One region of the Burkholderia multivorans ATCC BAA-247 genome, then DNA from elsewhere that is predicted to be linked to it. Evidence: predicted binding sites of a transcription regulator. Region 1 holds the regulator's gene; each other region holds the start of a gene.

Region 1 (3,274 bases):
TGCCCGGAGCCGGTGCGCTGGCCGGCGGCACGGCCGCGCCGGGTGCGGACGGCGCGGCGCCGCTGGCCGGTGCGCCGCCGGCCTGCTGCGCCTGCCAGTCGGGCGGACGCTCGCCGGGATTACCTTTCGGCGGGAAACCGCTCATCAGGGCGGCCACGCCTTCCGGCGTCGCATACGCATCGACGAGCGGCCCGATCAACGCGGAACCGATTAGCGCGCCGAGCACCGCGAACGGGTTGTCCTTCTTCACCGCGTCGATCCGGCGCATCAATTCCTCGGTAACCTGCTGCTTCAGGCTGATCCGCAGCGACGGAAAGTCGACGTATTCGCTGACGGCCTGTGCATCGCGCGCATCGATCGCCGACTTCAGGCGGCCGAGCGCGATGTACGGCGACGCGTAGGCATAGCCGATCGCCGCGATGACGGCGATCGCCAGCACGACGATCAGCAAGGGTTTGAGCCGCCATCCGCGGCTCGACGAGCGCGTCACGATACCTCCGGAGCGAAACCGTGTCGCAATCAGAGACCGCCTTGCGCGGCCGAACGTTCCTCCGCGATGCAGCGATCGATCATGCGGCAAACGGCATCGATCGTGCCGACCATGATCAGCCGCGAACGACCGTGATAGACGCGCACCGGTGCGCGCCGCGCGGGCTCCGCGTGATAGAGCCCGGCATTGAGCGACACGCGCGCGAATGCGGGGAGCGCCGACGGCAGCAGCGACGCCTGCCGTTCGACTGCGACTTCATGGCCGGCGGGCGCCGCAGCGGACAGCGGCGCGCAGGGCGTGCGGCCGCGCAGATGACGCAGGCGACCGAATTGACGGAAAGGCAGCAGGCGGGCAAGGCGTTCCATGGTGTTCTCCTGAGCGAGACGGAATGTCAGAGTTCGCCCGAGCGGATCAGCCCGACGGCGATGCCTTCCAGCGCGAAATCCGCGCTGCCGGCCTTGACGAAGATGTTTTCGTAATCCGGGTTCTCGGCGATCAGCTCGATGCCGCCCGGCCGGCGCATCAGACGCTTGACCGTGACGTCGTCGCCGAGCCGCGCGACGATGATCTGGCCGTCCTTCGCCTCAGTGCGCTTCTGCACGGCGAGCAGATCGCCGTCGAGAATGCCGGCGTCGCGCATCGACAGCCCGCGCACCTTCAGCAGATAGTCGGGCTTGCTCGAGAACAGCGCGGGATCGCACGCGAAGTGCTGCGAGATGTGCTCCTGCGCGAGGATCGGGCTGCCGGCCGCGACACGGCCGACGAGCGGCAGCGACAGCTGCATCAGCCCCGCATGCGGCAGCGTGAACTGGTGCGGCGCGTCGTCGCCGCCGAGCAGCCGGATGCCGCGCGACGCGCCCGCCGCCAGCTCGATCACGCCCTTGCGCGCCAGCGCACGCAGGTGCTCCTCGGCCGCGTTCGGCGAACTGAAACCCAGCTCGGCCGCAATCTCGGCGCGAGTGGGCGGAAAACCGGAGCGCTCGATCGCGCGGCGGATCAAGTCGAACACTTGCTGCTGGCGTGCGGTGAGTTTGGTCATGGTTCAACTGTATGGATAGACAGTGAGCTGTATTTTTATACAGTACTTTGAGAATTTCAAGTGTTACGTGAAGTTCGACGCGATCGCGCCGGTTCCGACGCCCGATTGCGACGTCCATGCGCCGGTTCGTCTGCCGCAACCGTCCGTCTGTATTGCGTTAGCACTTTTCAGTATTAAAAAATGAAGAAGGATTATTTTTAATCATGTAGCCCGTTCGATAGACTGGCCCGACATCGCAATACCGACAACACTGGAGAACCAAGGATGGTGAAGCGCACGACGGGGCTGATGAGCGGGGCGGGCCGCTTGATTGCAACACTCGCGCTGGGCGCGGCGGCGGCGCTGGGCGTCGCGACGCACGCGCAGGCCGATACGACATTCCTGAACGTGTCGTACGACCCGACGCGCGAGCTGTACCAGGACTTCAACCAGGCATTCGGCAAAGAGTGGAAGGCGAAGACGGGCGAGACGGTCAACTTCAAGCAGTCGCACGGCGGCTCGGGCGCGCAGGCGCGCTCGGTGCTCGACGGCCTGCAGGCCGACGTCGTGACGCTCGCGCTCGCCTATGACATCGACGCGCTCGCCAACAAGGGGCTCGTGAACAAGGACTGGCAGAAACGCCTGCCCGACAACGCGTCGCCATACACGTCGACGATCGTGTTCCTCGTGCGCAAGGGCAACCCGAAGGGCATCAAGGACTGGGACGACCTGACCAAGCCGGGCGTGTCGATCGTCACGCCGAACCCGAAGACCTCGGGCGGCGCGCGCTGGAACTACCTGGCCGCGTGGGCGTATGCGCTGCACAAGCCGGGCGGCAGCGAGCAGTCGGCGAAGGAATTCGTCACGAAGCTGTACAAGAACGCGGGCGTGCTCGACTCGGGCGCGCGCGGCGCGACGACGAGCTTCGTGCAGCGCGGGATCGGCGACGTGCTGATCGCGTGGGAGAACGAGGCGTTCCTGTCGATCAAGGAGTTCGGGCCCGACAAGTTCGAGATCGTCGTACCGTCGGCGAGCATTCTGGCGGAACCGCCGGTCGCGGTCGTCGACAAGGTCGTCGACAAGAAGGGCACGCGCAAGCTCGCCGAAGCGTACCTGAACTTCCTGTACAGCCCGCAGGGCCAGGAAATCGCGGCGCGCAACTACTATCGGCCGCGCTCGAAGAGCGTGCCGGCGGAGCTGACCAAGCAGTTCCCGAAGCTGAAGCTGTACACGGTCGACGACACGTTCGGCGGCTGGACGAATGCGCAAAAGACGCATTTCGCGGACGGCGGTGTGTTCGACTCGATCTACAAGCCGCAGTAACACGACAACGACAGCGGCGCGCCACGTAGTGCGCCGCGTCCCGGACGCCGCCGGCGCGACCTGTCGCGCCGGCGTTCGCGTCGGGCCCATGAGCATCGACCCAGCAAGAGCATCCGATGACCACGTACACCTTTCGCAAGCCGAGCGCGCTGCCCGGTTTCGGCGTGACGCTCGGCATCACGGTGGCCTATTTGAGCCTCGTGGTTCTGATTCCGCTCGCCGCCACGTTCCTGAAGACCGCGACGCTGTCGTGGGACCAGTTCGTCGCCGCCGTCACGTCGCCGCGTGTGCTCGCGTCGTACCGGCTGACGTTCTCGGCCGCATTCGGCGGCGCGCTGATCAACGCCGTGTTCGGCTTTCTCGTCGCGTGGGTGCTCGTGCGCTACACGTTTCCGCTGAAGCGGCTCGTCGACGCGATCGTCGATCTGCCGTTCGCGCTGCCG
Region 2 (3,274 bases), on a different replicon from region 1:
TCTTCGCGCTGCGTGCCGGTCTCGTATGCGCGCTTCGAGTCGAGCGCCGGATCGAAGCGCGCGTCGTGCGAGCGGTCGATCATGTCGTTTGCGTCGAGCGCGGGCTTCCAGTTCATCGCATACAGGTCGCTCACCTGCACCGTATGCCCGGCCGCTTCCAGACGCGCCACGGCAAAATCGCGCAATGCGCCGTTCAGCGAACGCGGCTCGGGGTGTGCATAGACGATCAGCACGTTCATGTTCGGTCCTCCGTCGGTTGAACTGGCTGCAGGATGCCGATCGCACCGGTATATTGGAAATGAATTTCCGATATTCCAGGTATAGCCATGACTAATTTGAAGCGACTCGACCTGAACCTGCTCGTGACGCTCGACGTGCTGCTCGCCGAACTCAACGTGACGCGCGCGGCCGAGAAGCTCAACCTCTCGCAGCCGTCGGTCAGCGTGCATCTGCAGAAGCTGCGCGATACGTTCGGCGATCCGCTGCTGCTGCCGGGGCCGCGCGGCATGCGGCCGACCGCGCGCGCGGAAGCGCTGCGCGAGCCGCTGCGCGACGCGCTCGAGGCGGTCGAACGCGCGGTGCTGCCCGCGACGCCGTTCGATCCGTCGACCGCGACGCACACGTGGCGCGTCGCCGCGACCGACTACGGCGAATCGACGATCGTGCTGCCCGCGCTGCATGCGCTGCGCACGGCCGCGCCCGGCACGCGGCTCGCGATCGTCGAGCTCGTGCCGCCGCGCATCGAGCAGGCGGCCGCGCGCAACGACATCGACCTCGCCTTCCATACGACCGAAGGATCGCCGCCCGGCATGCGCCGGCTGCCGCTGTTCGTCGAGCGCTACGTGCTCGTCGGCCGCGCCGGTCATCCGAAACTGAAACGTCGCCCGACGCTCGCGCAGTTCAATGCGCTCGAGCATGTGATCGTGTCGCCGGACGGCGGCGGCTTCTTCGGCGTGACCGACGAGGCGCTCGCGAAGGTCGGCGCGACGCGGCGCGTCGTGTTGTCCGTTCCGCATTTCCTGTTCGTGATGTCGGTGCTCGCGAGCACCGATCTCGTCGCGATGCTGCCCGAGCGGCTCGTGCGCGATACGCCTGCGCTGCGCGTCGTCGACGCGCCGATCGACGTGCCCGGCTACGAAATGTCGATGCTGTGGCACGAGCGCGTGCATCGCGATCCGGCGCATCGGTGGCTGCGCGAAACGATCGCCGCCGCGGTCTAGCGAACAGGATCGCGTCCGGGGCTTGAAACGGCGCGAGACACTGTATATATTTACAGTGCTTTTGCACCATTTGACCCGAATTCCGTCATCCCGCGACGGACGGACCTTTGTGAGGCGACCATGTTCCAGTCATCCGCATTCGATCCCGAGCAACCCGGCTTCAATCCTGTCCAGTTCGAGCGCGCCGCGCAGCGCGCGGTCGCCGATCTGCAGCGCGCGGTGGCCGGCCCCGCGCAGCGCGCGCTCGGCCTGCGGCGGCGCAGCCATCCCGCTGCGGAGCGCACGATGAGCTGGCGTGCGCTGCTCGACGTCGAAGCGCTCGCGTTCTCGAACGCGGGGTTCGTGAGCCGCAACGATCCGGCGATCGTCGACGCGTTCATCCGGCTGTGCGACAGCCGGCTCGTGCCGGCCGACATCGACGAGCCGGTCGACTGGCGCCGCGACGACGACGATCTGCCGGCCGTCTATCTGATCGTCCGCGCGATGCTCGAAGCGGAAGCGGCGGAGCAGGCCGAAGCGGCGTGAGCGTGCGAAGCGCGAGCCGGCCTTACAGCCGCGCGGCGAGCCGCGCGCCCTGGTCGATCGCGCGCTTTGCATCGAGTTCGGCGGCGCGGTCCGCGCCGCCGATCACGTGCACCGAACGCCCCGCCGCCTGCAGCGGCGCGAGCAGCGCGCGCTGCGGTTCCTGGCCGGTGCAGAGCACGATCGTGTCGGCTTCGATCAATTCGTGCCCGGTGCGCTGCTCGCCGTACGAGACGTGCAGCCCGCGCGCATCGATCCGTTCGTAGTTCACGCCGCCGATCATCTTCACCTGCTTCATCTTCAGCGTCGCGCGGTGGATCCAGCCGGTCGTCTTGCCGAGCCCCTTGCCGAGCGGCGCGGGCTTGCGCTGCAACAGCGTGACGTCGCGCGCCGGCGGCGACACCTTGGCGCGCGTGATGCCGCCGCGCGTCGCGGCCGGGTCGGTCACGCCCCACTCGGCTTTCCATTCGTCGAGATCGAGCGCCGGCGACGGTCCGTCCTGCACGAGAAATTCCGCGACGTCGAAGCCGATCCCGCCCGCACCGATCACTGCGACACGCGGGCCGACCGGCCGCGCGCCCGTCAGCACGTCGATATAGCCGAGCACGTTCGGCCCGTCCTGCCCCGGAATCTTCGGATCGCGCGGCGATACGCCGGTCGCGAGCACGATCTCGTCGTAGCCGCCGGCGATCAGGTCGCTCGCCTCGACGCGCCGGTTCAGATGCAGCGCGACGCCGGTCAGCTCGATCTGGCGGCCGAAATAGCGCAGCGCTTCGTGAAACTCTTCCTTGCCCGGAATCCGCTTCGCGAGATTGAACTGCCCGCCGATCTCCGCGGCGCCGTCGAACAGGTCGACGCGATGGCCGCGCTGCGCGAGCACGGTCGCGCAGGCGAGCCCGGCCGGCCCGGCGCCGACCACCGCGATACGCTTCGCCTGCGTGGCGCGCGCATATTGCAGCTCGGTCTCGTGACACGCGCGCGGATTCAGCAGGCATGAGGCGATCCGGTTCCTGAACGCATGATCGAGGCAGGCCTGATTGCAGCCGATGCACGTGTTGATCTCGTCCGCGCGGCCTTGCGCCGCCTTGACGACGAATTCCGGATCCGCGAGCAGCGGGCGCGCCATCGAGACCATGTCCGCGCAGCCGTCGGCGAGAATCCGTTCGGCGACTTCGGGCCGGTTGATCCGGTTCGTCGTGACGAGCGGAATGCCGACCTCCCCCTTCATCTTCTGCGTGACCCATGCGAACGCGCCGCGCGGCACCGACGTCGCGATCGTCGGCACGCGCGCCTCGTGCCAGCCGATGCCCGTATTGAGGATCGTCGCGCCCGCGCGCTCGACCGCCTTCGCGAGCTGCACGGTCTCGCGCCAGTCGCTGCCGTCCGGAATCAGGTCGAGCATCGACAGCCGGTAGATCAGGATGAAATCGCGGCCGACCGCTTCGCGCGTGCGCTCGACGATCTCGATCGGCAGCCGGATCCGGTTTTCGTAGGCGCCGCCCCACGCGTCGGTGCGCTTGTTCGTATGCATC
Region 3 (3,274 bases), 1.2 Mb from region 1:
CGCCGACTTTCAGCAACTTCACGATGGTCGCGCTCGAGAAGCCGCGCGCGGCCAGAAAGCGCGCCTGCTTCGCGCGCTCGGCCGGCGTTTGCGGCAGTGCACCGAATTTCTTGCGCCAGACCGCCTGCGCGCGCGCCCATTCGGTCTCGCGCAGCTGCGCGTTGAGCTCGTCGACGAGCGCGTCGCCGATCGCGTGCCGCTTCAGTTCGCTGACGATGCGCGCCACGCCGACACGCGACGCACGGCGATGCACGAGACTCTCCGCAAAGCGCGCGTCGGACAGCCAGCCGTCCTTTTCGAGCGCGTCGAGCACGGGCTCGACCGATTCGTCCTCGGCCGCGTACGGCGCGAGCTTGCGTGCGAGTTCGGCACGACTGTATTCGCGCCGCGAGAGATAGCCGAGTGCGCGCCCCTTCAGCGAGCGCGGCGGCTTCGACGACTTGCGCTCGCTGCTGTCTCCGGCGTCGCCGGATGCGGCACCGCCCGCGCGGCGCGTGCGGCGCGGATGCTGACTGCTGCGCGTATAGACGTCTTCCGCGGCCGATGCCGTGCCGCCGGCTGCGCGATCGCGCGGAAGGCCGAGGCCGGACACGCGCCGGCGGGAACGATCGTGCGCATCGAACGATTCGTCGTCGTCGAACGGATCGTCCGGTGCGGCGATCTCAAACGAAACGAGGGCATCGTCGGATGCCCTCGTCGCGGTGCGGCTTGCGGCAGCATGACTGCCCGGCAGCCGCCGGCCGGCGCCCGAGGATTCGGCTGGCCGGCCGGCGCGCGCCGCTTCCGGCGTATCGCGCTCGTCCGGCTCGGCAGGCTTGCCTCGGCGCCCGACCATCACTCTTCTTCGTCCATCGCCTCGGCTTCGTCGTGGCCCGCGCCATCCGGCATGGCGGCAACGCCGAGCGATTCACGAATGCGGTTCTCGATCTCGCGCGCGATTTCCGGATTCTCGCGCAGGAATTCACGCGCGTTGTCCTTGCCCTGACCGATCTTCTCGCCGTTGTAGCTGTACCAGGCGCCCGCCTTGTCGACGATCTTCGCCTGCACGCCGAGATCGATGATCTCGCCCTGACGCGAAATGCCCTCGCCGTACAGGATGTCGAAGATCGCTTCGCGGAACGGCGGCGACACCTTGTTCTTGACGACCTTCACGCGCGTTTCGTTGCCGATCACTTCGTCGTTCTTCTTGATCGAGCCGATCCGGCGGATGTCGAGACGCACCGACGAATAGAACTTCAGCGCGTTGCCGCCCGTCGTGGTTTCCGGGTTGCCGAACATCACGCCGATCTTCATGCGGATCTGGTTGATGAAGATCACGAGGCAGTTCGTGCGCTTGATCGTGCCCGTCAGCTTGCGCAGCGCCTGCGACATCAGGCGCGCCTGCAGGCCCGGCAGCGAATCGCCCATCTCGCCTTCGATTTCGGCCTTCGGCACGAGCGCCGCGACCGAGTCGATGACGATCATGTCGATCGAGCCCGAGCGCACCAGCGCGTCGGTGATTTCGAGCGCCTGCTCGCCGGTGTCCGGCTGAGAGATCAGCAGATCCGGCACGTTGACGCCGAGCTTCGCCGCGTACTGGACGTCGAGCGCGTGCTCGGCGTCGATGAACGCTGCGGTACCGCCCAGCTTCTGCAGCTCGGCGATGACCTGCAGCGTGAGCGTGGTCTTGCCGGACGATTCCGGCCCGTAGATCTCGACCACGCGGCCGCGCGGCAGGCCGCCGACGCCCAGTGCGATGTCGAGCCCGAGCGAGCCCGTGGACACGACCTGGATGTCCTCGGCCGCCTCGCCGTCGCCCATGCGCATGATCGACCCTTTGCCGAACTGCTTCTCGATCTGCGCGAGTGCGGCAGCCAGCGCCTTGCTCTTCTCGGCGGTCATCCCGGAGCCCTTCTTGCTTTCTTCCATGAATCGTCCTTTGCTATGATGAGCAGCGTCTGTAACAGGCGCGCCCGCTTTCAAGCGCTGCCCACGAATGCAGACACTGTATAAAAAAACAGTGTTTTGTGCAAGCCCGCAATCAGGCTGCGTTGTACACGAATATTCGGAGACAGCCGTGCCGGCGCCAACGCGCTGCCGGTCACCGGTCACGCACCATGCGAATTCTCATCGCCGAAGACGACAGCATACTCGCGGACGGCCTCACCCGGTCACTCCGCCAATCGGGCTATGCGGTCGACCACGTGAAGAGCGGCGTCGAGGCCGATACCGCGCTGTCGATGCAGACTTTCGACCTGCTGATCCTCGATCTCGGCCTGCCCAAAATGTCCGGGCTCGAAGTGCTGAAGCGCCTGCGCGCGCGCAATTCCAATCTCCCGGTCCTGATCCTGACCGCCGCCGACAGCGTCGACGAGCGCGTGAAAGGGCTCGATCTCGGCGCCGACGACTACATGGCCAAGCCGTTCGCGCTGAACGAGCTCGAGGCGCGCGTGCGCGCGCTGACGCGACGCGGCGCCGGCGGCGGCCCGACCGTCGTGCGGCACGGCTCGCTCGCGTTCGACCAGGTCGGCCGGATCGCCTATGCGAACGACCGCGTGCTCGATTTGTCCGCGCGCGAACTCGGGCTGCTCGAAGTGCTGCTGCAGCGGATCGGGCGCCTCGTGTCGAAGGAGCAGCTCGTCGACCATCTGTGCGAATGGGGCGAGGAAGTCAGCAACAACGCGATCGAAGTGTACGTGCACCGGCTGCGCAAGAAGATCGAGCCGAGCGGCGTGCGGATCGCCACCGTGCGCGGCCTCGGCTACTGTCTCGAGAAGGTCGTGCCGGCCGCGCCCGCCGACGCGCCCCCGCCACAGCCCGCCGCGGCCGATCCGGCTTCGCCGAAGCCCGCGACAGCCGGCACGCCGCTGCGCTGACGCCCGGCCGTCGCCGCGATGGCCACGCCGGCCCCTTCCCGCCATCCGACCGGCGAGCCGTCGTCGGCCGCGGACGCGGCGCGCGACGCGCGCTACGCGAATCCGTTCGCCCCGCCCGACGAAACCGAAACGCCCGAAGCCGCGCGTCCGCGCTCGCTGTTCGGCGAAATCCTCGACTGGATGCTCGCGCCGCTGCTGCTGCTGTGGCCGATGAGCATCGCGGTCACCTACCTCGTCGCGAAGACGATCGCGAACGGGCCGTTCGATCGCGCGCTCGAAACCAACGCGTACGTGCTCGCACGGCAGATTCATCCGGTCAACGGCGTCGCCGAGCTGACGCTGCCGCAGCAGACGCGCGACTTCCTGCGCGCGGACAACATCGACAGCGTGTATTTCCAGGTGCTCGGCACGCGCGGCGA

The links. Region 1 encodes LexA, which represses DNA repair genes until DNA is damaged. Its sites were predicted from a motif close to ACTGTATNNNNATACAGT; they were not measured.
Region 2: the regulator LexA is predicted to act here: its motif matches at 1,260-1,277, upstream of NP80_RS05115 (DUF2471 family protein).
Region 3: the regulator LexA is predicted to act here: its motif matches at 1,984-2,001, upstream of recA (recombinase RecA).

Annotation. Positions count from the first base shown of each region.
Region 1 is NZ_CP009832.1:1,805,405-1,808,678, forward strand. Features, by position in the region: gene NP80_RS20815 (DUF2939 domain-containing protein) at 1-490, opposite strand, end outside; gene NP80_RS20820 (hypothetical protein) at 520-855, opposite strand; gene lexA (transcriptional repressor LexA) at 882-1,529, opposite strand; gene NP80_RS20830 (sulfate ABC transporter substrate-binding protein) at 1,794-2,831, shown strand; gene cysT (sulfate ABC transporter permease subunit CysT) at 2,948-3,274, shown strand, end outside.
Region 2 is NZ_CP009831.1:629,829-633,102, reverse strand. Features, by position in the region: gene NP80_RS05125 (NAD(P)H-dependent oxidoreductase) at 1-239, opposite strand, end outside; gene NP80_RS05120 (LysR family transcriptional regulator) at 327-1,220, shown strand; gene NP80_RS05115 (DUF2471 family protein) at 1,341-1,745, shown strand; gene NP80_RS05110 (NADPH-dependent 2,4-dienoyl-CoA reductase) at 1,768-3,274, opposite strand, start outside.
Region 3 is NZ_CP009832.1:2,973,123-2,976,396, forward strand. Features, by position in the region: gene recX (recombination regulator RecX) at 1-835, opposite strand, end outside; gene recA (recombinase RecA) at 835-1,908, opposite strand; gene NP80_RS26295 (response regulator transcription factor) at 2,097-2,855, shown strand; gene NP80_RS26300 (sensor histidine kinase) at 2,874-3,274, shown strand, end outside.